Paraglaciecola sp. L3A3: one gene and its partner. The protein of the gene in region 1 interacts with the protein of each later gene in a pairwise test. Links are inferred from orthologs where the notes say so. Each region holds a gene or a part of one and is shown in the gene's direction. Other genes may lie near its edges.

Evidence for each region.
Region 2: the proteins of secD (region 1) and pheT interact in binary tests that used the Escherichia coli proteins (3 or more experiments, as listed by UniProt). The link is inferred for Paraglaciecola sp. L3A3 from one-to-one orthologs.

Annotation. Positions count from the first base shown.
Region 1 is NZ_CP047023.1:1,305,302-1,321,564, forward strand. What follows is about bases 13,203-16,126. They hold secD (protein translocase subunit SecD), read left to right. Parts: upstream 13,203-13,704; coding sequence 13,705-15,549; downstream 15,550-16,126. Other genes in these bases: tgt (tRNA guanosine(34) transglycosylase Tgt), read left to right, coding at 13,203-13,236; yajC (preprotein translocase subunit YajC), read left to right, coding at 13,279-13,617; secF (protein translocase subunit SecF), read left to right, coding at 15,560-16,126. Also shown: electron transport complex subunit RsxC, read right to left, coding at 1-2,002; electron transport complex subunit RsxB, read right to left, coding at 2,011-2,577; electron transport complex subunit RsxA, read right to left, coding at 2,577-3,158; GQR87_RS05420 (MATE family efflux transporter), read left to right, coding at 4,478-5,854; excinuclease ABC subunit UvrB, read left to right, coding at 5,859-7,877; gltX (glutamate--tRNA ligase), read left to right, coding at 9,167-10,567; more of tgt, read left to right, coding at 12,121-13,202; more of secF, read left to right, coding at 16,127-16,263. UniProt on the Escherichia coli protein: Part of the Sec protein translocase complex. Interacts with the SecYEG preprotein conducting channel. SecDF uses the proton motive force (PMF) to complete protein translocation after the ATP-dependent function of SecA.
Region 2 is NZ_CP047023.1:2,834,072-2,847,026, reverse strand. Bases 42-3,050 are described here. They hold pheT (phenylalanine--tRNA ligase subunit beta), read left to right. Parts: upstream 42-358; coding sequence 359-2,743; downstream 2,744-3,050. Other genes in these bases: ihfA (integration host factor subunit alpha), read left to right, coding at 2,748-3,044; pheS (phenylalanine--tRNA ligase subunit alpha), read left to right, coding at 42-344. In the rest of the region: more of pheS, read left to right, coding at 1-41; GQR87_RS11875 (amino acid aminotransferase), read right to left, coding at 3,108-4,298; GQR87_RS11870 (NRDE family protein), read right to left, coding at 4,381-5,142; GQR87_RS11865 (FHA domain-containing protein), read right to left, coding at 5,168-6,124; GQR87_RS11860 (serine protease), read right to left, coding at 6,115-7,371; GQR87_RS11855 (cystathionine gamma-synthase family protein), read left to right, coding at 7,859-9,097; GQR87_RS11850 (DUF2214 family protein), read right to left, coding at 9,442-9,882; GQR87_RS11845 (S1 RNA-binding domain-containing protein), read right to left, coding at 9,894-10,751; GQR87_RS11840 (aminotransferase class IV), read left to right, coding at 10,917-11,786; alr (alanine racemase), read left to right, coding at 11,793-12,902.

The DNA of each region.
Region 1 (16,263 bases):
TGCTGGTTTGTGAAGCTGTATCTGCTTGTTCGCTCGATACTTGCTGGGTTAATCCTTGTTTTGTCACTACTTGTTCTTGTGGCGCTGGTTCGATAGAGACTACTTGCTGATTCAACTCTGTTGTCTTTGTTTGTTCAACAATTTCTGCTGCTTGAATTTCAAGGCTATCAGCAGTTGATTGGCTAACTACTGCAGATTTTTTTACTTCAGGTTCGACGATTTCTTTAGCTTGGTTTGCTTCACTTTGTTGTTTAGCTGCTTGAGCCGCTGCCTTTTTAGCTTTTGCTCTAGAAATTGCCGCTTGCACTCTTTGGTTAGAACTCGCTGACTTTTGTTCTGCTGGGGCTTCAGCGATTTCTGAGTTTTGTTCTGTATTGGCAGTTGTTCCAGAGGTCTCAGTGTTGCCTGTTTCTGAGTCTGCGTTAGGTGCATTTACTGTGTCGGCTAATGCTTGTTTTTTAGCTTTTGCTCTAGCTAATGCTGCGGCAATTTTGTCTTTTGCATCATTACCTTTAGATGCCATAGCTTGTTTACGTGCTTCGGCGGCTAAACGATGTTTTTCGTCTCGTGCTTTTTGATCGGCCTCAAGTCTAGCTGCTCGTTTTTCAAAACGCTCCCTAGCTTTATCGGCCAGCTCTTTTTCTTGTTTTTCGGCGCGAATTTCTGATTTTGCTACCCGATAGTAATGCACCAAAGGAATTTCACTAGGGCAAACATAAGCACAAGCACCACATTCAATACAGTCAAATAAATTGTATTCTTGTACTTTATCCAACTCCTTGGCTTTTGCATGCCAGAACATTTGTTGTGGTAATAAACTTGCTGGACAAGCGTCAGCACAAGCTCCACATCTAATACAAGCTTGTTCGTGTAGTGTGGCTATCTCTTTGTCTGCGGGTACCAAAATACAATTGGTGATTTTGACTACAGGAACAGATTCATTGGCGACGGCGAAGCCCATCATAGGACCACCCATGATCACCTTAGTTTCTGTTTGTTTCTCTGCTTGGTACTGACATTCGTCTAATATATGTGAGATTGGCGTACCGATTAATGCCCAATAATTAGCGGGGCGAGCCATGGCTTCACCGGTTACCGTGACCACTCTTTGAATCAATGGTTTACCAGAAAATATGGCATCAGCTATGGCGAAACAGGTTCCAACATTTTGACTAATCACCCCTACATCAATAGGTAAACCTTTGGCCGGTACTTCTCTGTTGGTTACAATCTGAATTAACTGCTTTTCGCCACCTGAAGGATATTTTGTCGGAATTTCACATACTTTGTATAGTGGGTTTTCACGACAGGCAAGTTGCATTGCCTCAATTGCTTCAGGTTTGTTGTGCTCTATGGCAATGATGACTTGTTTTGGTGAAAGTAAATGAGTAAGTACATCAATGCCTTGACGAATTTGCCAAGCGTGTTCCCGCATCAATCTATCATCTGAGGTAATGTAAGGTTCGCATTCCACACCATTGATAATTAAAAACTCTACTTCTTTGTGAGTAGATAGTTTTATGTGGACAGGAAAACCAGCACCACCCATACCACTGATCCCTGCATCACAAATTTTACCTAACACATCCATTTTAGGATGGCTTTGGTAATCAATAAAAGGGGTGAGTTCAGCCCAAGCATCTTGTTGATCACTGTCTATTATGATTGTAAGTTCAGGTAAACCGGAAGGGTGGGGAGAGACATGTGGTTGTATGGCACTGACAACTCCTGAAGTGGGGGCATGTACAGGTACTGCATATGGATTCGTGCTTTTGGTTAATGCTTGTCCTTTTAAAACATGTTGACCGACTTCAACGATAATATGTCCTTCGATGCCTGTATGTTGTTTTACCGGAATAAATAACTGTTTAGCTATGGGTAATTGTGCAATAGGTTGCTGATTTGATAACTCTTTACGCTCAGCAGGGTAGATGCCGCCAGGGAAGTCCCATAGTTCATTGCTATCTAATTTATTTATTATGTCATCGAAGTGAGTTTGCATGGCTTCTATTAATTTATTTGTTTAATGGCTATGGGATCTAACTTCCACTGCCAAGATGCTGTGTTAGTGGCTACTGGTATCATATCAATACAATCAACAGGGCAGGGCTCGACACATAAGTCACAGCCAGTGCATTCGTCAGTGATTATGGTATGCATCTGTTTAGCCGCACCTAAAATAGCATCAACAGGACAAGCCTGAATACACTTGGTGCAGCCAATACATTCATCTTCGCGGATGTAAGCCACTTTTTTTACATCTTCTTGACCATGGGCTGAATCTAATGCGGTGGCCTCTACACCCATTAAATCTGCTAGTTTTTTGATGGTGGCTTCGCCGCCTGGAGGACATTTATTAATGTCATCACCATTGGCTATGGCTTCTGCATAAGGTCTGCAGCCTGGATAACCGCATTGGCCGCATTGTGTTTGTGGTAAAATGGCATCAATTTGTTCAACTAAAGGATCGCCTTCTACTTTAAATTTTACCGCAGCAAAACCTAAGATTGAGCCAAATATCAGGGCCATAATACCAATGGTGATTAATGCAGTGAGGATCATGAAAGTTAATGACATTAGAACTTCACCAAACCAGTAAAGCCCATAAAGGCCAAAGACATTAACCCTGCAGTGATCATGCCTATAGAAGCTCCTTTGAAGGGTTTAGGCACATCTGCCACAGCTAAACGCTCACGCATAGCAGCAAACAATATTAATACTAAAGAAAAGCCCGCAGCTGCACCAAAGCCATAAATGATTGACTCAACAAAGTTATGATCTTTGTTAATATTTAATAGGGCAACCCCTAATACTGCACAGTTGGTAGTAATAAGCGGTAAAAATATGCCTAATAAACGATATAAAGTCGGACTAGTTTTATGTACCACCATTTCAGTGAACTGGACCACGACAGCTATCACTAAAATAAAACTTAGGGTGCGTAAATAGCCTATATCTAGAGGCAACAAAATATAGTGTTCAACTAAGTAACTTGAAAGAGAGGCTAGTGTTAAAACAAATGTTGTGGCCATTGACATGCCGATGGCAGTTTCGAGTTTGCCTGACACGCCCATAAAAGGACATAAGCCTAGAAACTGGGCTAAAACAAAATTGTTTACCAGCACTGTGCCAATTAAAAGTAATAAAAAGTCGGTCATCTTAAGTGGGTATCTGCCAAAGGTAGAGAAATCCTGGCCATTATCTTAGTTTCAGCCGTCATTAACAACTTGATATTAAAAAGTTTATTGTAATAAGAGAGATTAATTATGAAAAACATAATGAAAGATGGAATTTGGGATAACATTTAGAAGATATGAGCCAAAATTTGGCTCCCCCTCCCCGACTCGAACGGGGGACCTGCGGATTAACAGTCCGTCGCTCTAACCAGCTGAGCTAAGGGGGAATTCAAATTTTCGTTTAAATAATTAATGCTAATTATTTAAATCAACTATAGTTGGCTCCCCCTCCCCGACTCGAACGGGGGACCTGCGGATTAACAGTCCGTCGCTCTAACCAGCTGAGCTAAGGGGGAACTATAGTTTCGTTAATAAACAAACTTGATTTGGTAAATCAAGCTGCTTTTCAACGGTGCGGAATATTAATGAGCAAGGTGCCTGCTGTCAACACTCAAAGTAAGTATTTTTTAATATTTTTTAATAATTGTATTTAAACTAAACAAAAGTACTAGTTCCTAAAATAAACAAGCTTTTTTTTCATGTTTTTAGAAAATAAATTGGCTGTTTTTGATTAAAAATCTTTAGTTTATTTTAAAGATTCTTTTTTACGGCTCTTATAGTTAATAGTTATTAATAAATGATTGAATACTGGGTATAAAAACAGTGTTTAATAAAAGTGTAACCTTAATAGGCCATACTGAAGGTTAGTGGTCACTAATGTCTACTATCGACCTTTAGTTGTTAAAACAGCGCCAATTATAGTGCTAACTCAGTTATCCACTAAACCTGTGGATAAGGTTGTGTATTAAATTTATAACTTGTTGCTATAGATTTATCTATTAATGTCAATAGCTGTAGTATGAAATAACTATTTTATAGTTAAAGGCTATTTAAAACAATAGGTTATGGTTTTTATTGAAATTTATTACGTTATTAGGGTTTAGAAGTAAATAACTATAATTTTAGTTGTGTGTTGTTTTTTAAGAGAAAATTTATTTTTTTAAAAGATCAATAGTTTTTATTAAAAATATTAGCTGACTTTTTTCTGTAACAGAGTTGACAAAATATGAATTATTAAGATCTAGTGGATAAAAACGTCAATAAATAGACACTCAAGTGTCTCTAAAAAAAGACTGGTTAAAATACATACTTATTTTACATTTATGTAACATTTGAATTGTCAAATATTGCTAAAGCTGTAATAAAATTCGCGTATCATGTCTTTTATAAAGATTATTAATTTAAGATGAAATTTTCTGTTGGTTAATTCATCTATTTAGCTAACCAAAGTGGAATAAATATTGAGTTCTCAAGCTAGTCAAACAAGAGCCCCTGATTTACTGAATAATGATATTGGTAAAACATTATACAAAATGACTATGCCTATGATAGTTGGCATGATCATGTTGATGACATTTGGTTTGGTAGATACCTTTTTTATTGGCATGATAGGGACTCAAGAATTAGCTGCTATTAGTTTTACCTTCCCAGTTACTTTTACTGTTATTAGTTTGAATATTGGCTTAGGCATAGGTACATCTGCTGTTATTGGTAAATTTATGGGCTCAGGTGCTCATGATAAAGCCAAAGAAACGGCAACTGGTGCGCTTATGTTAACTTTTGTCTTAGCTATTTCCCTGGCTATTGTGGGTGTGTTGAGTATAGAAAGTATTTTTACCTTATTAGGTGCCGACCAGAGTTTATTGCCGCTTATTAAAGATTATATGGTGGTTTGGTATGCGGCAGGTCTTTTTTTAGCCATGCCTATGGTGGGAAATAGTGTGCTAAGGGCTTCGGGAGACACTAAAACGCCAAGTTATGTGATGGCAGTTGGTGGTTTTGTAAATGTGTTACTTGATCCATTATTAATTTTTGGTTGGGGCCCCATTCCAGCCTTAGGAATTCAAGGTGCAGCCATTGCCACACTTATCGCATGGGCTGTCGGACTGTTTTATATTCTATATTTGTTGGCTATCAAACGAAAATTGATCGAACCAAGATTACTCAACTGGCAACAACTGAAGCGTAGCACTGGTGGCATTTTAAGAATTGGTATACCCGCAGCTGGAGCTAATATGCTTACACCTGTGGCTACAGGAGTAGTGACTGCCTTAGTTGCTGGATATGGCAATACAGCTGTCGCTGCATGGGGGGTTGGCGGTAGGTTAGAATCAATAGCATTAATAGTGGTGTTGTCTTTGTCTATGTCATTGCCACCTTTTATTAGCCAGAATTTTGGTGCCAATAACCTAGAACGTGTCAATCAAGCTTATTCATTATGCTTAAAGTTTATTTTAGCTTGGCAGTTAATCATTTTTGCTATTATTGCTTTCATAGCGCCGTTTTTAGCGGACATATTTACAGATGACCCTGTGGTCGCTGAGACTATTGTTATATTTTTGAGCATAGTGCCTTTAGGTTACGGTTTACAAGGGGTTATTATCTTAACTAACTCGTCATTTAATGCGGTGCATCTGCCTATGTCGGCACTTGGCTTAAGTATTATGCGATTATTTATATTTGTAGTACCAATTTCTTATTTTGGAGGTCTATTGTTTGATTTAAAAGGTATATTTGCCGCTGCAGTTGTAGCAAATTTATCGGTCGCTCTTATTGCTTTCTTGTGGTTTAAACATATTTTAAAAAACAAAATTAAATTAACAGCTAAGGAAGCCTAATATCATGAATAGACCCTTTGAATTATCTTCCTCTTATTCTCCTGCAGGTGACCAGCCTAAAGCTATTGAAGCCTTAGTCGAAGGTCTAGAAGATGGCTTGGCGCGGCAGATCTTATTAGGTGTTACAGGCTCTGGTAAAACATTTACTATGGCTAATGTTATCCAGCAGGTGCAAAGGCCTACTCTGATATTGGCTCATAACAAAACATTAGCAGCCCAGTTGTATGGTGAGATGAAAGAGTTCTTTCCTAATAATGCGGTAGAGTATTTTGTGTCTTATTATGATTATTATCAGCCCGAAGCCTATGTGCCTTCGAGTGATACTTTTATCGAAAAAGATGCATCGATAAACGAACATATAGAACAAATGCGTTTATCTGCGACTAAATCTTTAATGGAACGTCGTGACGTTATTATTGTGTCTAGTGTCTCTGCTATCTATGGTTTAGGTGATCCCGAGTCATATATGAAAATGTTGGTACATTTTCGTCAAGGCGACATTATGAATCAGCGCGACATCTTACGTCGTTTGGCCGAAATTCAATATACTCGAAATGATGTGGCCTTTGAACGGGGTACATTTAGGGTGAGGGGCGACGTGATTGATGTATTCCCTGCCGATTCAGAACGTGAAGGTATTCGTGTTGAGTTATTTGATGAAGAAATTGAACGTATTAGTATTTTTGATCCACTCACTGGTGCCATAGAAAAAACAGTGACCCGAGCCACTGTTTTCCCGAAAACTCACTATGTCACACCCAGAGAAAAAATTCTTGATGCTATTGAACATATTAAAGTTGAATTAAAAGAAAGACGTGAACAACTTAAATCTGTGAATAAATTAGTAGAAGAACAGCGTGTATCACAACGCTGCCAATTTGATATCGAAATGATGCAAGAGTTAGGGTATTGCTCTGGGATCGAAAACTATTCGCGCTATTTGTCTGGTCGACCACCTGGCGATCCACCACCTACCTTGATTGATTATTTTCCTGCCGATGGCTTATTGTTTATCGACGAATCACATGTAACCGTTTCTCAAATAGGCGCTATGTATAAAGGTGATAGATCCCGTAAGGAAACCTTAGTGGAATATGGTTTCAGATTACCTTCGGCCCTAGATAATAGGCCGCTCAAGTTTGAAGAATTTGAGCGCATTAGCCCACAAACTATTTATGTGTCGGCTACGCCCGGAAAATTTGAGTTAGCCACCGTGCCTGAAGAAGATATTGTAGAGCAGGTTGTAAGACCAACTGGATTAATTGATCCTGAAATTGAAGTACGTCCGGTAGGTACTCAAGTAGATGATTTATTGTCTGAGATACATAAATGTGTGGCTAAAAATGAAAGGGTATTAGTCACCACATTGACCAAACGTATGTCTGAAGACTTAAGTGATTATTTGGATGAACATGGAGTCAAAGTTCGTTATTTACACTCGGATATAGATACAGTTGAACGGATAGAAATTATACGTGATCTGAGAATCGGCAAGTTTGATGTATTGGTCGGAATTAACCTACTTCGAGAAGGTTTAGACATGCCAGAGGTATCACTAGTAGCGATACTGGATGCAGATAAAGAAGGTTTTTTACGTTCAGACAGATCACTGATTCAAACCATGGGACGGGCTGCACGACATTTGAATGGTCGAGCTATTTTGTATGGAGACAGAATTACTGGATCTATGCAAAGAGCGATGGAAGAAACAGATCGCAGGCGAGAAAAACAAAAAGCGCACAACCTGAAACACGGTATTACCCCTATGCAGTTGAATAAACCTATTACCGATATTATGGATGTAGGAGATGGCAAGTCAGACCAAGGAAATAAAGTTAAACTCAGGTTAGTGGCTGAAAAAGGTAAGAAATATCAAACTCTCAGTACTCCACAGTTATTGCAAAAAATTACTGAGCTAGAAAAAGTGATGTTTAAAGCAGCCAAAGACTTAGACTTTGAAAAAGCCGCAGGCTTGCGAGACGAAATAGAAGAATACAGAGCGCAGATCGTAAAAAATGCTTAACAAACAGCGGATAGTAAATAGATCGAAGTGAATAGACAAAGCTAGGAGCAAAACGCTTATTCAATTTAAGCAGACATATTCACTCGGTCTTTGATTGTAAAAAGTGGCGATGCTCATCGTACTTTTTTAAATATAATTCAAAGAGATGAAGAAGAAAGTGGTGGACGCTACTGGGCTTGAACCAGTGACCCTCGCCTTGTAAGGGCGATGCTCTCCCAACTGAGCTAAGCGTCCGAATTTATTTATACTGATTTGAACCAGTGATCCTTGCCATTCTTGTAATAAGAGCGGCGATGCTCTGTCTTTTTTCAACTGAGCTAAGCGTCCATAATTTGATCACTGGTTATGAACCAGTTTTATTATCGATTGAAAATCAATAATTAGTAATGTGGTGGACGCTACTGGGCTTGAACCAGTGACCCTCGCCTTGTAAGGGCGATGCTCTCCCAACTGAGCTAAGCGTCCGGGTTATTTATACTGGGATTAACCAGTGACCCTTGCCATTCTTGTAATAAGAGCGGCGATGCTCTGTCTTTTTTCAACTGAGCTAAGCGTCCATAATTTGATCACTGGTTATGAACCAGTTTTATTATCGATTGAAAATCAATAATTAGTAATGTGGTGGACGCTACTGGGCTTGAACCAGTGACCCTCGCCTTGTAAGGGCGATGCTCTCCCAACTGAGCTAAGCGTCCGAATTTATTTATACTGGGATTAACCAGTGACTCTTGCCATTCTTGTAATAATAGCGGCGATGCTCTGTCTTTTTCTAACTGAGCTAAGCGTCCGGGGTTATTTATACTGGGATTAACCAGTGACCCTTGCCATTCTTGTAATAAGAGCGGCGATGCTCTGTCTTTTTCTAACTGAGCTAAGCGTCCGGGGTTATTTATACTGGGATTAACCAGTGACCCTTGCCATTCCTTTAATAAGAACGGCGATGCTCTGTCTTTTTTCAACTGAGCTAAGCATCTAGATTTCATTTCACTTCAAGGCGTAGGCCTTAAGTGGAGCGCTATTATAGGTATGCTCAACAAACTGTCAACATCTAAATTAAAATTATTGTTTAACTGCATAAAAAGTATTCAAATTAGTTGTTTTATAATTGGTCATTCATTATGACTATGCATCATAATCCTTTTGGCTGTTTGATAAGCAATTAAGCTGTTTTGTGGGTTATCCCTTTATATATTTTAATCAGGATAGTGCTCTCTCTCGGAAAATGGAGATATAAATTCTTGTTATTGGCTGGTAAAATGCCGCCAATTATTTTTTAGGATAGATTTTTAATGTCAGTTGTAACACGATTTGCTCCTAGCCCCACCGGCTATTTACATGTTGGCGGTGCGCGTACCGCACTATATTCTTGGTTATATGCAAAAAGCCAAGGCGGAAAATTTGTATTACGTATTGAAGATACAGATATTGAGCGTTCTACCCAAGCTGCGATTGATGCCATTTTAGAAGGTATGCAATGGTTAGGATTGGATTGGGATGACGGGCCATATTATCAAACTAAACGTTTTGATAGATATAACCAACTTATTGATCAACTGTTATCAGAAGGTAAAGCCTATAAATGTTTTATGCCTGCTGCAGAATTAGATGCTATTCGTGAACAGCAAATGGCGAATGGTGAAAAACCTCGTTATCCTGGTACATGGCGTGATCGTACCGATTATCCTGAAGGACAACCTTTCGCTATTCGCTTTAAAACCCCTCTTGAAGGTAGTGTGACAATTAAAGATCACATTCGTGGTGAAATTGTTATCGCTAATCAAGAATTAGATGATTTAATTATTCGTCGTACCGACGGTGCCCCGACTTATAACTTTTGTGTGGTAGTTGATGATTGGGATATGGGAATTAGCCATGTGGTGAGAGGCGAAGACCATATTAATAATACGCCTAGGCAAATTAATATATTACAGGCTTTAGGTGCGCCTATCCCTGAATATGCCCATGTTTCTATGATTTTGGGTGACGATGGTAAAAAGTTATCTAAACGAACTAATGCGGTCGGCGTAATGGAGTTTCGTGATGATGGATATCTACCTCAAGCTTTATTGAATTATTTAGTACGTTTGGGTTGGTCTCACGGCGATCAAGAAATATTTTCTGTGGATGAAATGATTGAGTTGTTTAGTTTAGATGCAATCGGCCAGTCAGCTTCGGCATTTAACACAGATAAGTTAATTTGGTTAAATCAACATTATATTAAAACGTTACCTGCTAGCGAAGTGGCTGAGCATGCTAAATGGCACTTTGCACAGCAAGGTATTGATATATCTAATGGGCCAGCATTGGAAGACGTGATTACTGCACAGGCTGATAGAGTGAAAACTTTAAAAGAATTAGCCTCCATCAGTGCATATTTTTATCAAGATTATGAGAACTTTGATGAAAAAGCGGCAAAAAAACATTTACGACCCGTGGCAAAAGAAGCTTTATTGCTAGTGCAAACTAAATTATCTGCACTTTCTGAGTGGAATCCAGAAACAATTCATCAGGCTATTGATCAAACTGCTGAAGAATTAGGCGTAGGTATGGGAAAAGTGGGTATGCCTTTAAGAGTTGCGGTGACAGGATCAGGTAATTCACCTTCTTTAGATGTGACCTTAAATCTGCTAAATCAGGCTGAAATTGAACAACGTATAACCAAAGCGCTCAAATATATAGCAAACAGATAAAATTTTTAAAAAAATCGTTGACATGAAAAGGGGAGGTGCCTAGAATGCGCCCCGCTGTCACGGAATGACACCCAGTTATTCAAATAAGGCTTTAGCTTTAATTGATTAGGGGCCATAGCTCAGCTGGGAGAGCGCTTGCATGGCATGCAAGAGGTCGGCGGTTCGATCCCGCCTGGCTCCACCAATATCAAGGATTATTTACTACCACCTAGGCCAGTAAATAAAATGATAAGACAGATAAATGAATGCCTTAAGTGTTTTATTTATCGTAGACAATATTTTTAGTTGTTCGGAAAAGATAATGCCGCTTAGTTCGCAGGCTCACTTCTCCTAACAACAATTTATCAAAGCAGAGCTTTGATAAGAAAATTGTTGTCCCCATCGTCTAGAGGCCTAGGACACCGCCCTTTCACGGCGGTAACAGGGGTTCGAATCCCCTTGGGGACGCCATATTGATTAAATCACAGGATGTGATTTAAGTGTCAAAACAAGGATTATTCATTACCGCCTAGGCCAATGAGTATATAGTTTGATAAGAAGTTCTTTTTGTAGAGCATAAAAAGTTAGGTTACGCGATTCGCAGACTCATCTTTTCTTTACAAAGTTTATCGAAACTCGTTTCGATAAAAGAAGTTTTTGTCCCCATCGTCTAGAGGCCTAGGACACCGCCCTTTCACGGCGGTAACAGGGGTTCGAATCCCCTTGGGGACGCCATATAACGAAGCCGCTTAAGCAATTAAGCGGCTTTTTTATTGCCTGAAAGAAAATGATGACCCAAGGGGGTGAGAACCCCTGTCGGTTCGACAAAAATGTCTGGAACATTTTTGAACGTGCTTTAGCACGGCCGCGAAGTGGCGAGGGCATGGATAGCCCGAGTACAAATGTCTGGAACATTTTTGAACGTGCTTTAGCACGGCCGCGAAGCGGTAAAATACAAGGACGTATTTTATAATCCCCTTGGGGACGCCATATAACGAAGCCGCTTAAGCAATTAAGCGGCTTTTTTATTGCCTGAAAGAAAATGACTGTGCAGGGTACATAAGTCGATACTCAATAAAATATAAAAAACCAATTAGTGTTAAATTTAATGACTAACCTGAGTTCTGGATAAGAAGTATCGTCCAATCTTAATTTATCTTTACAATTCAATAACTTAATAATATTTACCCACTTCACCTCACATGAATGCTTACTCGGTGACGAAATTTTTGGGTATAGCAAGGCGGATTGTCGTACGTAATAACGTGTTATTGCTAGACAATCCAGCGCCGCTAGGCACAAAAAATCGTTATCGAGAGGTTCGGCTTATCCAGTATTCAGGTTGACTAGCCTTTCTGTTTTGACGTTACTCACCCTTTATCTTGTTTAGCTTAACCTAATTGCTTTAGTAGTAATTTATTGAAGGCATGTTTTACACCTTTAAAATCTATTTCTGAGGGCACTTATTAGTATTGATTGGTGCTAGTTTCGTATATAATCCTTCGACTTTTATAGGTAGGGTGCTGCTAAAAACGTGTTCTACGTAAATTAGCTGTTTGCACTAGGATATATTAATGAAATTTGAGTTAGAAAATACCGACGGTAAAGCTCGTCGAGGACGTTTGATTTTTGAGCGTGGGGTGGTAGAAACCCCCGCCTTTATGCCAGTTGGTACTTACGGTACTGTGAAAGGTATGACACCTGAAGAATTGAAAGAGACAGGCGCGCATATTTGTTTGGGTAATACATTTCACTTAATGTTGCGTCCTGGAACTGAAATCGTCAAACAACATGGCGATTTACATGACTTTATGCATTGGGACAAACCAATCTTAACCGATTCAGGTGGCTTTCAAGTATTTAGCTTGGGCGAACTTCGCAAAATCACTGAAAATGGCGTGACCTTTCGTTCACCTATTAATGGTGAAAAAATATTATTAACGCCTGAAAAGTCTATGCAAGTACAGCGTGATCTTGGCTCAGATATTGTGATGATCTTCGATGAATGTACACCTTACCCAGCTACAGAAAGTGAAGCTCGTGTTTCAATGGAGCTTTCTTTACGCTGGGCTAAACGAAGTAAAGATGAGCATGGCGATAGTCCAGCTGCTTTATTTGGTATTATTCAAGGTGGTATGTACGAAGGTTTGCGTGATGTCTCTCTACAAGGGCTAGAGGAAATTGGTTTTGACGGATATGCCATAGGTGGTTTGTCTGTTGGCGAGCCAAAAGAAGAAATGATCAAGGTATTAGATCACACTACAGATCAAATTCCCGCAGATAAGCCTAGATATTTAATGGGTGTAGGCAAACCTGAAGATATAGTTGAAGCGGTGCGCCGTGGAATCGATATGTTTGATTGTGTGATGCCAACTCGAAATGCCCGTAACGGTCATTTGTTTGTGACTAATGGTGTGGTAAAAATCCGTAATGCTGTACATAAGACAGATACTGGACCCTTAGACGATAAATGTGATTGTTACACTTGTAAAAACTATTCTCGGTCATATCTACATCATTTGGATAAATGTAACGAGATACTTGGTGCTAGGTTAAATACTATTCATAACTTGCGTTATTACCAAAGAGTTATGCAGGGTTTACGTGATGCAATCGCGGCTAATCAGCTAGATGAATTTGTTGCAGATTTTTACAGTCAAAAAGAGTTGCCAGTACCCCCTTTATCATAATAAGTGGTACTAATTAAAAAATAACTAACTAAAGAGGTAATTATGAGTTTATTTATATCAGATGCACACGCACAAGCTGCTCCAGGTGGCGCTGCAGGTGGCGGTTTTGAAATGTTGATCATGTTGGGTGTGTTTGGTTTGATCTTCTATTTCATGCTTTATCGTCCACAAGCTAAACGTGTAAAAGAGCATAAAAACTTGGTGTCTGCGTTGAGTAAGGGTGATGAAGTGTTAACCCAAGGCGGCATGGTTGGCAAAATTGCTAAGGTATCTGAAGAAAAAGATTTTGTTGAATTAAGCTTAAATGACAGCACTAATATAGTGGTACAAAAATCAGCGATTTCAGCTGTATTACCTAAAGGTACTATGAAGGCTATTTAAGTCATTGATGTTTGAGGGGCTTAACTTTTAAAGAATTTTCTTTAAGATATTTAAGCCCTTTTGTCATATAAACGGAAGGAATTTTTTGTGTTAAACCAAACTCCGCTATGGAAGTACTTTTTGGTGATCTTTGTGGTCGGCATGTGTGCTTTGTATGCCTCTCCTAATTTATACGGTGAAGACCACGCCGTGCAGATTTCCGCTAGTAAAAATGCTGTTGTTAACGAATCAACAGTGTCTCAAGTTAAAAGTGAATTAGCTGCGGCTAATATTTCAACTAAAAAAGTTGAATTTGAAGATGGGCAAATTTTAGTTCGTTTAAATGACTCTGATAGTCAATTAGTTGCCCGTGAAAGAATCGAAAAATCTCTTGGTGAAAACTATATTGTCGCTATGAACCTTGCACCTGATACTCCTGAGTGGCTAGAAGCTCTAGGTGGCGTGCCAATGAAGTTGGGTCTAGATCTTCGAGGTGGTGTACATTTCTTAATGGAAGTGGACATGAAATCAGCGTTAGAAAAGTCTTACGAAGATATGGTCGGTGACTTTAGAACTGCTTTACGTGAAGAAGGTATACGTTACCGTACAGTTAAACAAATGGATGATGGTGTTGATATCTATTTCCGTGATCAAGAAACCTTAGACAAAGCGGATTTCTTCTTAAAAAATCGTAACCGTGATTTAGTGTTTAATGAAAAAAGTGGCCTAATTATTTCAGTCTCTATGTCTGAGCAAAAACTGAAAGAAACACGAGATTATGCGGTAAAACAAAATATTACCATTATACGCAATCGTGTAAACCAATTAGGTGTCGCAGAACCTACAGTGCAAAAACAAGGTCCAGACCGTATTGTTGTGCAACTTCCTGGTATTCAAGATACGGCGAAAGCTAAAGAAATTTTGAATGCAACCGCCACTTTAGAATATCGTGAAGTGGATATTGATCATGATGTGCGTGATGCAATAAATGGTCGAGTTCCCCCTGGTTCAGAATTGTTACCTTACGAAAAACGTGGCCCACAACTACTTAAAAAGCGAGTTATCGTTAAAGGTAGTGAAATTATTGATGCTAATAGTGGTGTTGACCAAAATGGTATGCCTAAAGTATCTATTTCATTGAACTCAAAAGGTGGAGCTAAAATGCTTAACTTCACTAAACGTGCGGTGGGTAAACCTATGGCCGTGGTGTTCATTGAATATAAAGCTACGGGCGAACGTGATGCGAATGATAAATTGATATTTGAAGCAAAACGTAACGTTATCAGTGTAGCGACAATTAATGGTGTGTTTAGTAATCAGTTTGAGACGACTGGTTTAGATTCACCTAAAGAAGCACATGACCTTGCATTATTACTTAGAGCTGGAGCATTGATTGCACCTGTGCAAATTATTGAAGAACGTACAGTCGGACCCAGTTTAGGCCAAGAAAACATTGATCTAGGTATGCAGGCTATTATTTGGGGTTTTGTTGCTGTATTAGTATTTATGCTGGTGTACTACAAAAAATTTGGTTTTGTCGCCAATATCGCTCTTACTTTAAATTTAGTGATGATAGTCGGTATTATGTCTATGATCCCTGGAGCTACGCTCAGTTTACCGGGTATGGCAGGTATTGTTTTAACTGTAGGTATGGCCGTTGATGCTAATGTGCTGATATTCGAACGTATTCGAGAAGAACTTGCAGAAGGACGTAGTCCGCAGCAGGCCATTCATCATGGATACGATAGTGCGTTCTCTACTATTTTAGATGCAAACATTACCACCTTCTTAGTAGGATTAATTTTGTTTGCTATTGGTACAGGACCAATTAAAGGCTTCTCCATCACTCTAATGATAGGTATCGCCACTTCGATGTTTACAGCGATCATAGTGACTCGTGCAATAGTGAACGCATGGTGGGGCGGAAAACGCCTAACCAAGTTGTCGATATAGGAGTCTATTGATGCAAATATTAAATATGAAAGAAACAGTGTCATTTATGTCACTGAAAACACCAGCAGCAATTTTGTCAATTGTGTTGATTTTAGGCTCTATTGTTTCTTTAGCCGTGAACCAACTAAATTGGGGCTTAGATTTTACTGGTGGTACACAGATAGAAGTGGGCTATACACAAGCGGCTGACTTAGATCAAATTCGTACCCAACTCGAAAACTCTGATTTTAAAGATGCCGTGGTACAGAATTTTGGTAGTAGCCAAGATGTATTGATCCGATTAGCTTCTCGTGAAGGTGTTAAACCTTCTGAGTTAGGAGATGCAGCTCTTAAAGTGTTACGTGAAGCTGATGCCACAGCTGAAATGCGTGGTAGTTCTTATGTTAGTTCTAGTGTTGGTGAAGAGCTGACAGAACAAGGTGGCTTAGCAATGTTAGTGGCGCTTTTGTGCATATTAATCTATGTTGCTTTACGTTTTGAATGGCGCTTTGCGCTAGGCTCTGTAGCTGCGTTAACTCACGATGTGATTATTACTCTTGGTCTGTTTTCAGTCTTTCAATTGGAATTTGACTTAACAGTACTCGCTGCTGTGTTAGCTGTCATTGGTTATTCACTGAATGACACCATAGTTGTATGTGACCGAATTCGCGAAAACTTTCGCAAAGTACGGAAAAGTGAAGCTGAAGAAATCATCAATATTTCTTTGACACAAAC
Region 2 (12,955 bases), 1.5 Mb from region 1 along the record:
TGGATAAAAACGTTAGTTTTGCGGAATTAAAGGGAATTTTACATGATTTTCTGAATAATTTCTTTGAACAAGATCTGCAAGTACGTTTTAGACCTTCATACTTTCCTTTTACAGAACCTTCGGCTGAAGTAGATGTTATGGGTAAAAATGGTAAGTGGCTTGAAGTCTTAGGGTGCGGAATGGTCCATCCTAATGTACTTAAAGCCGTCAATATTGATCCAGAAGTCTATACAGGATTTGCTTTTGGTATGGGCGTCGAACGATTAACTATGTTGCGTTACGAAGTGAATGATTTGCGTGCCTTCTTCGAAAACGATCTTCGTTTCCTTAAGCAATTTAATTAAGCCGAGCCAAGAATATGAAATTTAGTGAAAAGTGGTTAAGAGAATGGGTTAATCCTTCCATATCTACAGATGCTCTTTCTGAGCAATTGAGTATGGCCGGTTTAGAAGTTGATGGTGTAGAAGCCGTTGCTGGTGAATTTAGCGGTGTGGTAGTCGGTGAAGTAGTTGAATGTGGCCAACATCCAGATGCAGACAAATTACAAGTTACCAAAGTCAATGTCGGCGACGATGAACTCGTTGATATCGTTTGTGGTGCACCGAATTGTCGTCAAGGTTTAAAAGTTGCAGTAGCCAAAGTCGGGGCTGTGTTGCCTGGTAACTTTAAAATTAAGAAAGCAAAATTACGAGGCCAACCTTCATTTGGTATGTTATGTAGCTTTTCTGAGTTAGGCATTTCCGAAGATTCAGATGGTATTTTAGAACTGCCTTTAGATGCACCTATTGGTCAAGATATTAGAGAATATTTATCTTTAGATGATGTCACTATCGAAGTGGATTTAACGCCAAACCGTGCCGATTGTTTAGGTATCAAAGGTTTAGCTCGTGAAGTTGGAGTGCTAAATCAAACGAATGTTACTGAGCAAGTAGTCGCTGATGTCGTGACTGAAATTTCTGATAGTAGAAATATTCAATTAGCTAACCCTGAATCCTGTCCTCGATATTTAGGGCGTATAATAAAAAATATTAACCTCAATGCTACCAGTCCGCTTTGGATGGTAGAAAAATTAAGACGTTCAGGTATTAGAAGTATTGATCCTGTAGTTGATGTAACAAACTTTGTGTTGTTAGAGCTTGGTCATCCGATGCATGCTTTTGACAATGACAAGCTTGAAGGCGATGTAATTGTTCGACTTGCTAAACAAGATGAGAAGCTAACACTGTTAGATGGCAATGAAGTGACTTTACAAGCTAATACACTGGTTATTGCAGACTCTAATAAGCCTTTGGCTATGGCTGGTATATTTGGTGGTTTAGAGTCTGGCGTTACTTCAACCAGTAAAGATATATTTCTAGAAAGCGCATTTTTTGCGCGTGATGCAATTATGGGTAAAGCTAGACAATACGGCTTGCACACCGATGCATCTCATCGTTACGAACGTGGCGTTGATCCTGAGTTACAAAGAACCGCTATGGAACGAGCTACCACCTTATTATTAGATATTGTTGGTGGTCAAGCCGGCCCTATAGTTGAAGCTATTGAACAAAGCCATATACCTAAAACACAATCAGTTAAACTTAGACATAATCGTTTGACGAGTGTATTAGGTATTGAAATATCAGCAGATAAAGTATCAGATATTATTCAGCGTTTAGGTTTTGCTATGTCATTTGAAAATGGCATTTGGCAGGTATCAGTTCCTCCTTATCGTTTTGATATTAGCATTGAAGAAGATCTGATCGAAGAAGTGGCTAGAGTTTACGGCTACAACCAAATTCCGAACGTTTCGCCAGTATCGACACTTAAGATGTCTAAACATCAAGAGAGCAAAGTAGAATTAAAACAGCTAAAAACAGTTTTAGTCGAAAGTGAATACCAAGAAGCCATTACTTATTCATTTGTTGATCCGAAAATACAAACTCTTTTATATCCTGAAATTGAAGGCTTAGTTTTACCTCATCCTATTTCCTCAGAAATGTCTGTGATGAGAGTTAGTTTATGGACTGGTTTGTTGCAAGCCGTTTCCTATAACCAGAAGCGTCAACAACCTAGAATTAGACTATTTGAATCTGGACTAAGATTTATCCCAGATAAGTCAGAAAAAACCGGTGTTAGACAAGAATTAGTATTAAGTGGTGTGATAACCGGTAATCTTAATGAAGAAAATTGGGACAGTGCTACTCGCGCAGCAGATTTTTATGATGTGAAGCGTGATGTTGAAAACATACTTGATAGTGCAGGTGTGACCGGCTACTACTTTACTGCTGTTCAGCAAAACGCATTACACCCTGGTCAAAGTGCTGCAATTTATAAAGATAATCTATTACTTGGTTATCTAGGTGCGGTTCATCCACAGTTTGAAAAAGTATTAGGTTTAAATGGCCGTACTTTCGTATTTGAATTGGAAATTAATGCTCTTGGCGTAAAAAAACTACCTATTTCTGAAGAAATATCAAAATTTCCTGCAAATCGACGTGACATTGCAATCGTTGTAGACGATGATAAAGTAGTTGGTGAAATTTTGACTAGTATCGAAAAATTTGGCGCAAATCAACTAGTTGGCCTAAACTTGTTTGACGTGTATAAAGGGAAGGGAATTGCAGAAGGTAAGAAAAGCCTCGCGATTTCACTTATCTTGCAGGATAAATCTAAGACGTTAGCAGAAAGTGACATTCAGGCAACGGTTGATGGGATTGTGGCCGAGTTATCAGAAAAATTTGAAGCATCTTTGAGGGATTGATTTTATGGCATTAACCAAAGCCGAAATGGCGGAACATTTATTTGAAAAGTTAGGGCTCAACAAGCGTGATGCAAAAGATCTTGTTGAAACTTTTTTTGAAGAAGTACGTGAAGCTTTGGAGTCTGGCGAGCAGGTTAAACTCTCTGGATTTGGTAACTTCGATCTAAGACAAAAAAATGAGCGTCCAGGAAGAAACCCTAAAACAGGGGAAGACATTCCAATAAAAGCACGCCGAGTGGTGACTTTTAGACCTGGCCAGAAACTAAAAAGTCGTGTAGAGAGTTCTAAACCTTTTGAATAAATTGTTTTAATACAAAAAAAACCGGCAAATTGCCGGTTTTTTTATTTTTATAATTTGTACTGTTTATAGCACAGAAACTAAAGCTTTAGCTAACGCATCTACATTAGATTGACTAATGCCGGCTATATTTACTCGGCTCGAACCGACAAAATACACACTGTGCTGATCTCGCATCGCTTGCACTTGCTCTGGAGTGATACATAAGAAAGAGAACATTCCTTTTTGTTTTTTTACAAACTCAAAATCTTTCTGTGAACCGTATTCAGTTAACTTACTAACCAGTAGAGTACGCAGATCTTGCATGCGACTGCGCATAGCTTCTACTTCACCCATCCATTCAGCACGTAATACATCATCATTTAAGATAATATCTACCAAAGCGCCACCGTATGAAGGAGGCATAGAGTAAATACCACGAGCAATTGACTGTATTTGTGTTTGAATAGCTTGACGGGTAGCCGAGTTTTCAGTCACCATTACTGCGATACCAACACGTTCGCGATATAAACCAAAGTTTTTCGAACATGAAGCTGCAATGACAACTTCAGGTAGGTTATTCACCATTAAACGCATTCCGTAAGCGTCTTCTTCTAATCCGTCACCAAAGCCCTGGTATGCAACATCAACAAAAGGAATAAAACCAGTTTGTTGAGCGGTTTCTAAAACCACTTGCCATTGTTCTTTAGTTAAATCTGCACCTGTTGGGTTATGGCAGCATCCGTGTAATAACACCACGTCGCCTTTTTTAACTTGTTTTAGGCAATCAATCATGGCATCAAATTTTATGCTAGCACTGTCTTTATCAAAATACGGGTAAGTTTCGATTTTTAGACCAGCGTTACCAATTAATGGTATATGGTTAGCCCAGGTAGGATCACTTACCCAAACAGTTAACTGATCATCACAACGTTTGATTAACTCAGCTAAGATCCTAAGTGCTCCACAGCCGCCAGGAGCTTGAACTGCTGCTATTCTATCAGCTAATAAAGCTGGACTATCTTTGCCCAGCATTAGCTGTAACATGCCATCTATATACCCTTGCACACCTTGTGGGGTGATATAGGTTTTAGAATCTTCTTTGTCTAATAAAATTGTTTGTGCTTTAGCCACTGAACTTAAGATCGGTGTATGACCTTGTTCGTCTTTATAAACACCTACGCCTAAATCAATTTTGTTAGGATTTGTATCGGCTTTAAAAGCGGTGGATAAACCTAATATAGGATCTGCGGGTAGTTGAGGCAATACTTCAAACATGATGTTCCTTAGTGGTAAAATTGATGACTAGCGTATCGGTGCATTATGCCACTAGTATTGAAAAATTCGAGTAAAATTAACTCTATTTTATATTGAAATGGAAACTTTTTTCAGACAAACAATTTGCTTTATTGTTATACGTCCGTTCGTACCAATTTACTTGTTGATTTTTATCGACTGTAAGTACAGTTGAAGAACGAGTCCCATACTCTTCTCCTAAAATGAAAATTGGTGATAGTCGTCTTTCATGCTCCAGTGAAATGCCAGTTTTAGGAAGATGCTGATCGTCAGCTTTGTTACTATCAAATAGTAGGTCAAATAAATTTTCAGGAGTGATATTTTTTTGAGTTTGGCATAAAGTTTCTAATTTACTTTTACCTTTGTTCATTTTTGGCCAACTACTATCTAGTTTCTCATTCGAAAGACTATGGATCCCCGAAGTTAAAGAAACAATTTGATCAAAATGATTATTATATACTTCTAGCTTGTCCCATTTTCCAAACAATAGGTTATATCCATTGTATTGGTCTTTTGTTTGGCTGAGGTTTGTTGCATAATTTTGACTTGGCTGTGTAAGATAATTAGAGACCAATTTACCTCGACTGATTGCTTTTGTATTATTACGTTGAGGATTGCGAATATTGGTTAATGCAGCCAAAAATCCGCCTTGGTTAATCCCCATCCAACTCCCACCGGCTTCTAGATCTCTGCCTGCTAATATATTGTTATTATCTGACCAAAAGTTTGACTCAGCAGTCGGCCGAGCAAAAAATTCATCACGATTGGCAGCAATCATCAGTGGATAATCTTGATTTTTATTAATCGCAACAAATAATATACACATAATAAAAGCTTATAGTTTTTTCATTTTAGTCATTTCTTAATTTATCAACTCGATCAAATAAACGTTCAGAACTATCGACAAATTCAACACTTGATATAGTTCCTGTTAAATTATAACTAGGAGCAAGTAGGGTAGGATCATAATTAGGTCGACTATTAAAATCATCGTCCTTTAAGTAACCCATAGCGAAAATTGGAATAATAACCATGCATGATAAAGCCGCTGTAATAATGTTACGTCGGTTATCTGGTTGGTGAAAGGCTATAAATAAACTTAACCAAATGAAACTAACCACTATGATAGAAAATACACCCAGTTCAAGCCAATTGAACCATGCACCTGGTTGAATGTTAAAAATGACTACTTTTTCTAATAAGCTGAGGACATATACTAATAAACTAGTGATCAAGGTCAAGTTGACTTGATTCACCAAATGGCTTTCTTTCTTAGAAATTTTAGCCAATGCAGCAAAACATAATGGCCAAATACAGATGATGGCCAGTTGACTTAATTGTGAAGTTAAAACACTGATTAAATTAAATTCTTCAATACTATTGATGAATTTTGCGATTAGCATATAGCTAAGACAAACAAAGGTTAAAAATACTGTTAAGAATGCACGGTTCAACCAATTCAAATTTTCTTCTAATTCACTAAGAGGCATAGCAACAGGTAAGGGAATTTTTGTATCAATTATACGTAGTCTAGTGCGGCCAATTTTGATTATGTCATTGGACGTTAAATTTGCTTGCTTAACATACTTATTATTGACCTTAATACCATTAGTCGATTGACAATCATTAACTACCAATTGCCCCGATTCAGGGTCAATAGCAACTAACATATGGCTAGGACAGACATAAGGGTCGTCTAATCTTAAATCATTGTTAAAATCACGCCCTACACATACATAGTCTTGTTCAAACTTAAAATGTTTGAGAGGAATGTTTTTACGGGAGAGGAGCTCTAAAACTATTGCCATTCAATTGAATCCATAAATTTTTTAGTAAATGTCAAAGCTGATTCTTTTGCTACTCCAGCCAAGGTGAAATGACTTATCAAACCATTTTCATCGTGATCTAATGTGGCTGCCACAAATAATACATCATACAATTTGTCAAAGTCTTTATAGGCCCGCAAACATAAAACAGTCTTGCTTGAAACACCATGTATATTGGTGACTTTATCTTGTTGGCAACGATAATTAGTAATATCAACTTTGCCTGCTTTATTGCCAGGACCTGCACCAGTGATACTGTCGGTATAAAATGAATAGAACCTGTGTTGACCTAATGACTTTCCTTCTAACCATTCAAAGTCCAATTCAAGAGAGCCGGTATTTAAATCTGAATGCAGAAAAATTTGTTCATCTAATCGACAACGGTTTTCTACAGATAAAAACAAGGCATCTTTATTATTCGCATTTGAGTCGCCCCAGCAAGAGACAAACTCTGTAACTTGGGAAGGGACTGAGGCTTTTCCTAAGCTCGCTGTTTTCCAATTTTGATTTTTTAGACGAGAAAATAACCTTTGTTGGTTATCCATCAGTTGTTCTTGGATACGAGGTTTTAGTCGATCGTTTGAAATAGGCTCAGCATCTTGGTTACTGAGTAAATCAATGACTTTGGCTAAAGGGATAAGAAAGCCAATCTGATTACCTGCGGTTGCAACATTCACACCCATTACTTCCCCTTTGTGATTGACTACTGGGCCGCCGCTCATACCAGGATTTATGGCCCCGGTGAAATGTATCCTTTGATAGAAGCTATTTTTTTTCAATCCGTTAAAGGTTCCCGGTACCACTATCATGCCTAAGTCATGAGGGTTACCTAGTGAATAAATATCACTGCCTTGTTCAGGTAATGATAAAGCGATAGGAAAAGCACTTTCTGTATCATTTAGCTGAACTTTTCGTACTAAGGCAAGATCGTTAATCACATCTAAATCAATTAATTGTAATTGCCCTTCTTGACCTAAATGATCCATATATTCAATACGGAATTTTTCTGGATAATATATATATTCTGAAACTACATGATAGTTTGTCACTATATTACCTTGCAAATCTACTTGAAACCCTGAGCCAATTGAAGATTTGTTGCCTGATTCTAAATCAATTATTTTGATTTGATATAAAGCGTTTTGATACTGGCCAAAAAGGCTCTGAGCTGTCTGTTGACTATGCGCCGGAGCGAAAACCAAAGACAACAAAATTACTAATATTCTCAATATCTGCATTCCAATAAAATAAGGTGAATTTGACTAAGATTAAGTACTTTTTTGATGACCTAACATTAGGGCTTCTTCACAAAGAGTAATAGCCTCTATACAGTTAGTTTAAATTGCACAGAGCAAGAATGAAATGGTTTGTCGCTCGAATACAGTGTTTCTTTATAAATTAGTTATAATAAAAATCCATTTTGTTTAATAAAGGTTAACTGTTTGTTGGGTTGTGGTTAAAAATAGCGGTTTGTTTGTTTTCATGCATAACACCGCTTAAGTTACGGTACGGATTTCATGGTGAGTGATATACAATAGGTTTCAATGCTTTATATATGCATTTGATTATAAGAAAAAACATATGCGATTTTGTGTTACTCCTTAGTTGAGTAACAATATACAAAATAAATTTGCCAAATTAACCCTCATATTGAGTGAATTACTTAGGCTCTTGGTTAATTGATAATAGATCTTGTTATCGCACTGGAGATAAAGATTGAAAAATAAAGGTTTTACAACTCGTTTAGTTCATGCCGATCGTTTACTTAATAATCCTCAATATGGTGCTGTGCATCAAGCTACTAGTAATTCAGTTTTGTTTGAATTCTCTGAAGCACAAGACATAGTCGATGTTTTTCAGGGAAAAAAACTCGGTCATGTTTATGGACGTTCATCGAGTGGTTCAACTGCAGCCTTGCAAAATATATTAAACCATTTAGAAGGCGGGATTGGTGCGGTTACATTTGCTACTGGGATGGCTGCTATTTCTTCTTTAATGATGAGTTTATTCAAAGCAGGGGATCACATTATTGTCAGTCATTTTCTGTTTGGTAATACCCGTAGTTTCACCGAAACAATGGAGTTATTAGGAATTGAACTGACTTTTGTTGATGTGACTGATGTGCAAAATGTTAAAAAAGCTTATAAAGCCAATACTAAAGCTGTGTATTTAGAAACGATTGCCAATCCAGTTACTCAAGTAGCAGATTTACGTGCAATTGGACAATATTGCCAAGAGCAAAACGCCTTATTCATAGTTGATAGCACAATGACACCACCTAATATGTTTGATGCTAAATCTGTTCTTGCTTCGCTCACCGTCAGCTCGCTGACAAAATATATGTCGGGTCACGGCAATGTGTTAGGCGGAAGTGTGGTCGACACTGGCTTATATGACTGGTCTACATTCGATAATATCTTGGATATTTATCGCGGTACTGATCCAAGTTTATGGGGCTTAACTCAAATTCGTAAAAGAGGATTGAGGGATATGGGGGCAACATTATCTCCAGAAGCCGCTCATGATATTTCTATTGGCTTAGAGACGTTAGTCTTACGCACCAATAAAATGAATGACAATGCATTGCGCATTGCGAATTATTTACAAAACCACGAAAAAGTAGCCGCAGTCTATTATCCAGGTTTAGCTAATCATCCCCAACATTATTTAGCCCGAGAATACTTCCAAGGTTACGGTGGAATTTTAAGTTTTGATTTGCTTGATGATATTGACCCTATTGCTTTTCTAAATGCCTTAAAGTTGGTTATATGTGCCACTCATCTTGGTGATACTCGAACTTTAGCTTTACCTGTTGCTTCAACTATTTATTATGAATCAACGGCTAAACAGCGTGAAGAAATGGGAGTTAGTGACAACATGATTAGAATGTCTATCGGAATTGAAGACAATGATGATCTGGTTGCTGATTTTGAAAATGCTTTCGCTCAATTTTAAGCGATAACGGCCGCAAAGAGATAAAAAAAGTCAAAGAAGGCATTGTTTAAAAGACGATGCCTTTTTTGATAGATAACCTGAGTTCTGGATAAGAAGTATCGTCTAATCTGAATTTATCATTACAATTCAATAGCTTAATAACGTGCACCCAAATCACCTCTCCTGAATGCTTACTCGGTGACGAAATTTTTGTGTATAGCAAGGCGGGTTGTCGTACGTAATAACGTGTTATTACTAGACAATCCAACGCCGCTAGGCACAAAAAGAGCGTTATCTAGAGGTTCGGCTTATCCAGTATTCAGGTTAGATAGTAAAATTAAATTTGAACTAACTAAACTTGAAGCTTAGGACGCATAAAGGCCATAACCTTTTGCCATATAAACTGCGGACAAAGGTATGATCACCAAACAAGTCAGTTCCAGTCGTACCGTATTGATAATAGATTTAGGTACATTGACCAATTTTTGTTTAGCACGACAGATTTTATTAATATAAATTGTCGGATAAATGGACAGTAATGCCATTACAATGAATAGGCTCACTTTTAAATGAAACACCCAATTTTTAGCATAAAACTCAGCTGGTTTACCCACTCCAAACCAAAGGGTTAAACCAGCCAATAACACGATTAATGCACTTAGGCCATACACTCTATCGATCCTCGCTATTTTCTGCATTTGTGCCAGATTAAGCTCTCCTGTCAGCATCATATGTTTAGCGACTAAGGTACCAGCTAAAACGATAATACCTATAAAATGGCAGTAACGTACCAGTATTTCATCCATGATTTATCCTGCTATTTATCCGTTTTTTTTATTAACGTCACTTTTATTTTATCTAATAAAATACGCTTTTGTTTATATAGCGAGCCTAGCGCTTTTTTATAGACATTTTTACTGACATTAAATCGTTTAGAAATTTCATCAGCAGGGCTTTTATCAGTCAAAGTGGATAAGCCGTCGTGGGCAATAAGATCTTCTATTATTTGTTCTTCTAGGGTGTTTCGTGCAGTGGGATCATGAAATTGGAAACATAAATTGATTTTACCGTCTTCACGAATTGATTTGATATAGCCCTTCATTGAGTGGCCTATTTTGATCGGCTTGAATACTTCATCTCTAAATAATAGGCCTAAGTGAGAACCATTAATGATGGCTTTGTATCCCATATCTGTTTTACCACAAATGAGTAAATCTACTTCTTGTTTTGGTTCAAAAGTGCCGCCTTCCTCACTTGATTCTTCATATAAAAAATCACTTAAACGAGTAGATGCCGCAAGACGTCCAGTTTCATCATCACAGAATACATACACCACGTAAGAAATTCCTTCAGACATGGGGTAAGCTTGTTCGCTATAAGGCACCAATAAATCTTTTTCTAGCCCCCAATCCACAAATGCACCAATTGGGGTAATGCTCACAACTTTTAAATATGCACAATGATCAACGAACACTTTAGGACGTCTAGTTGTTGCAATAATGCGATCATCACTATCGTGGTAAATAAATGCGTGAACCATATCACCCATTTTACATCCCAGTGGTGCATTTTTGGTAGGCAATAAAATTTGCCCTTTGTCTTTACCATCTAGGTAAAAACCAAAAGGAACTTCATTGATGACTTCTAAGGTGTGAACCATTCCAACTTGTAACATAGTTTGAGCAATTATCTTTTTTTGAAAACTTAAGCGTATTGTAACTTATTCCAGTCAATAGCAATAAGCCTATAAAAAATATATTTTGACACATTTATTAGTCAATTAGTAACGGGAACCATGGCATAATCTAATTATAAATAAGTTGACTGAATTTTACGTTTTATGGGCTCTAACACGGATATAGTATTTTTAAATGGCGAATATATGCGGATGCATGAGGCGAAAATATCGCCAATGGATAGAGGCTTTTTATTTGGAGACGGAATTTATGAGATGGTACCTTCATATAGCGGTAAACTCGTTGGCTTTGCTTTGCATATTAAAAGAATGCAACAAGGTTTAGCTACAATTGGCATTCAGTTATCTAAAAGTGATAAATATTGGCGGGATATTGCAGAAAACTTAACGGCTAAAAACGGTAATGGAAATCTAGGTGTATATTTACACGTAAGTCGTGGGGCCGATGTTAAACGTTTCCATGCATTTCCTGATAAAGTTACTCCTACGATATTTGCCTTTGTGTATGAAATACCAACTGAGCCAGCTGCTGATAAAACCCTGACTAAGCAGTTTAAAGCGAATAGTGCTGAAGATCATCGTTGGAAACATTGCGATATAAAATCGACTTCGTTATTAGGTAACGTTATGCATTTTCAATCGGGTCAAGAATCAGGTGTAGATGAGACTATTTTATATAATGCCCAAAACGAATTAACAGAAGCCAGCTCGTGTAATGTGTTTATAGTCAAAGGTACTAGTGTGTTGACGCCTCCTTTGGATAAACAATTATTACCTGGTATAACCCGTTTAATGTTGATCGATATCTTACGTCAAGAGCCAACATTAACGATTGAAGAACAAGTGGTGACTATGGACGAAGTGCGTAACGCAGATGAACTTTGGGTTACCAGTTCGAGTAAAGAAATAGTGCCTGTTGTTGAACTAGACGGTAAACCCATAGGGAATGGAAAAGTAGGGGATATTTGGCAATTGGCGCAAACTTTATACAGCAAAAATAAATTTAATTATTAATCACTTATGTCACGACCTACAAAAATAATTATAGATTTAGCCGCTATTCGGGCCAACTGTCAATTGGCACAATCTTTAGCACCACACTCTAAAACACTTGCGGTTGTCAAAGCTGATGCTTACGGGCATGGTGCTGGTCAAGTGGCGCAGGCGATAGAACCTTTAGTTGACATGTTAACTGTGACTTGCTTGGAAGAAGCCTTAGATTTACGACAAGCTGGTATTAGTAAGCCCGTTTTGTTGCTTGAAGGTTTTTTTACCGTAGATGAGGTTGATCTTGCCTTAGCTAATGACTGCGAATTGGTCTTGCACACTCAAAGACAAGTCATAGAAATATTGAGTATGACATTTTCTCAACCGATCCGTGTTTGGTTAAAGGTCGACACGGGCATGCATCGTTTAGGGATATCTGCAGAGTTTGCCCATTCTGTGTATAGTATGTTGAATGACTCGCCGAATATTAGCCAAATCATTTTAATGAGTCATTTTTCTTGTGCGGATGAACTAAAAAATGGCTTTACTCGCCTGCAATATCAGTCTTTTACTGAATGTCTCGAACTAATTGAATATCACGCAGGGGTGAATAAAAACTGTATAGTAACGAGTTTTGCCAATTCAGCTGCTATATGTGGCTGGCCTGATTATCATTTAGATTGGATACGGCCGGGTTTAATGCTGTATGGAATTAGCCCATTCGATACTCCTCATACACAGGGCGACAAATTGCTCCCAGCTATGACCTTTAGTTCTGAGGTGATTGCGGTTCGCCATATTGAAGCGGGTGATTCAGTGGGTTATGGTAATACTTGGACCGCTTCCAAACCCTCCGTCATAGCAACAGTCGCGGTGGGTTATGGTGATGGGTATCCAAGAAATATAAAATCTGGTGCACCCATTATCGTGAATGGACAAAGAGCAACCTTAGTAGGCAGAGTGTCTATGGACCTAATTTGTGTTGATGTTACCGGAATATCAGATGTTGCAATTGGTGCTGATGTCGAACTTTGGGGTAAAAATCTGTCAGTTAATGAAGTCGCCAAGTGGGCAGATACTATTGGTTATGAATTAGTGACACGCATGCCTAGTCGTGTGAAACCTAGTTACATTAATGAGTAACAGCATTCACTTTGTTCATAAAGCATGGCTTCGCCATTAAAAAAACGTGAACT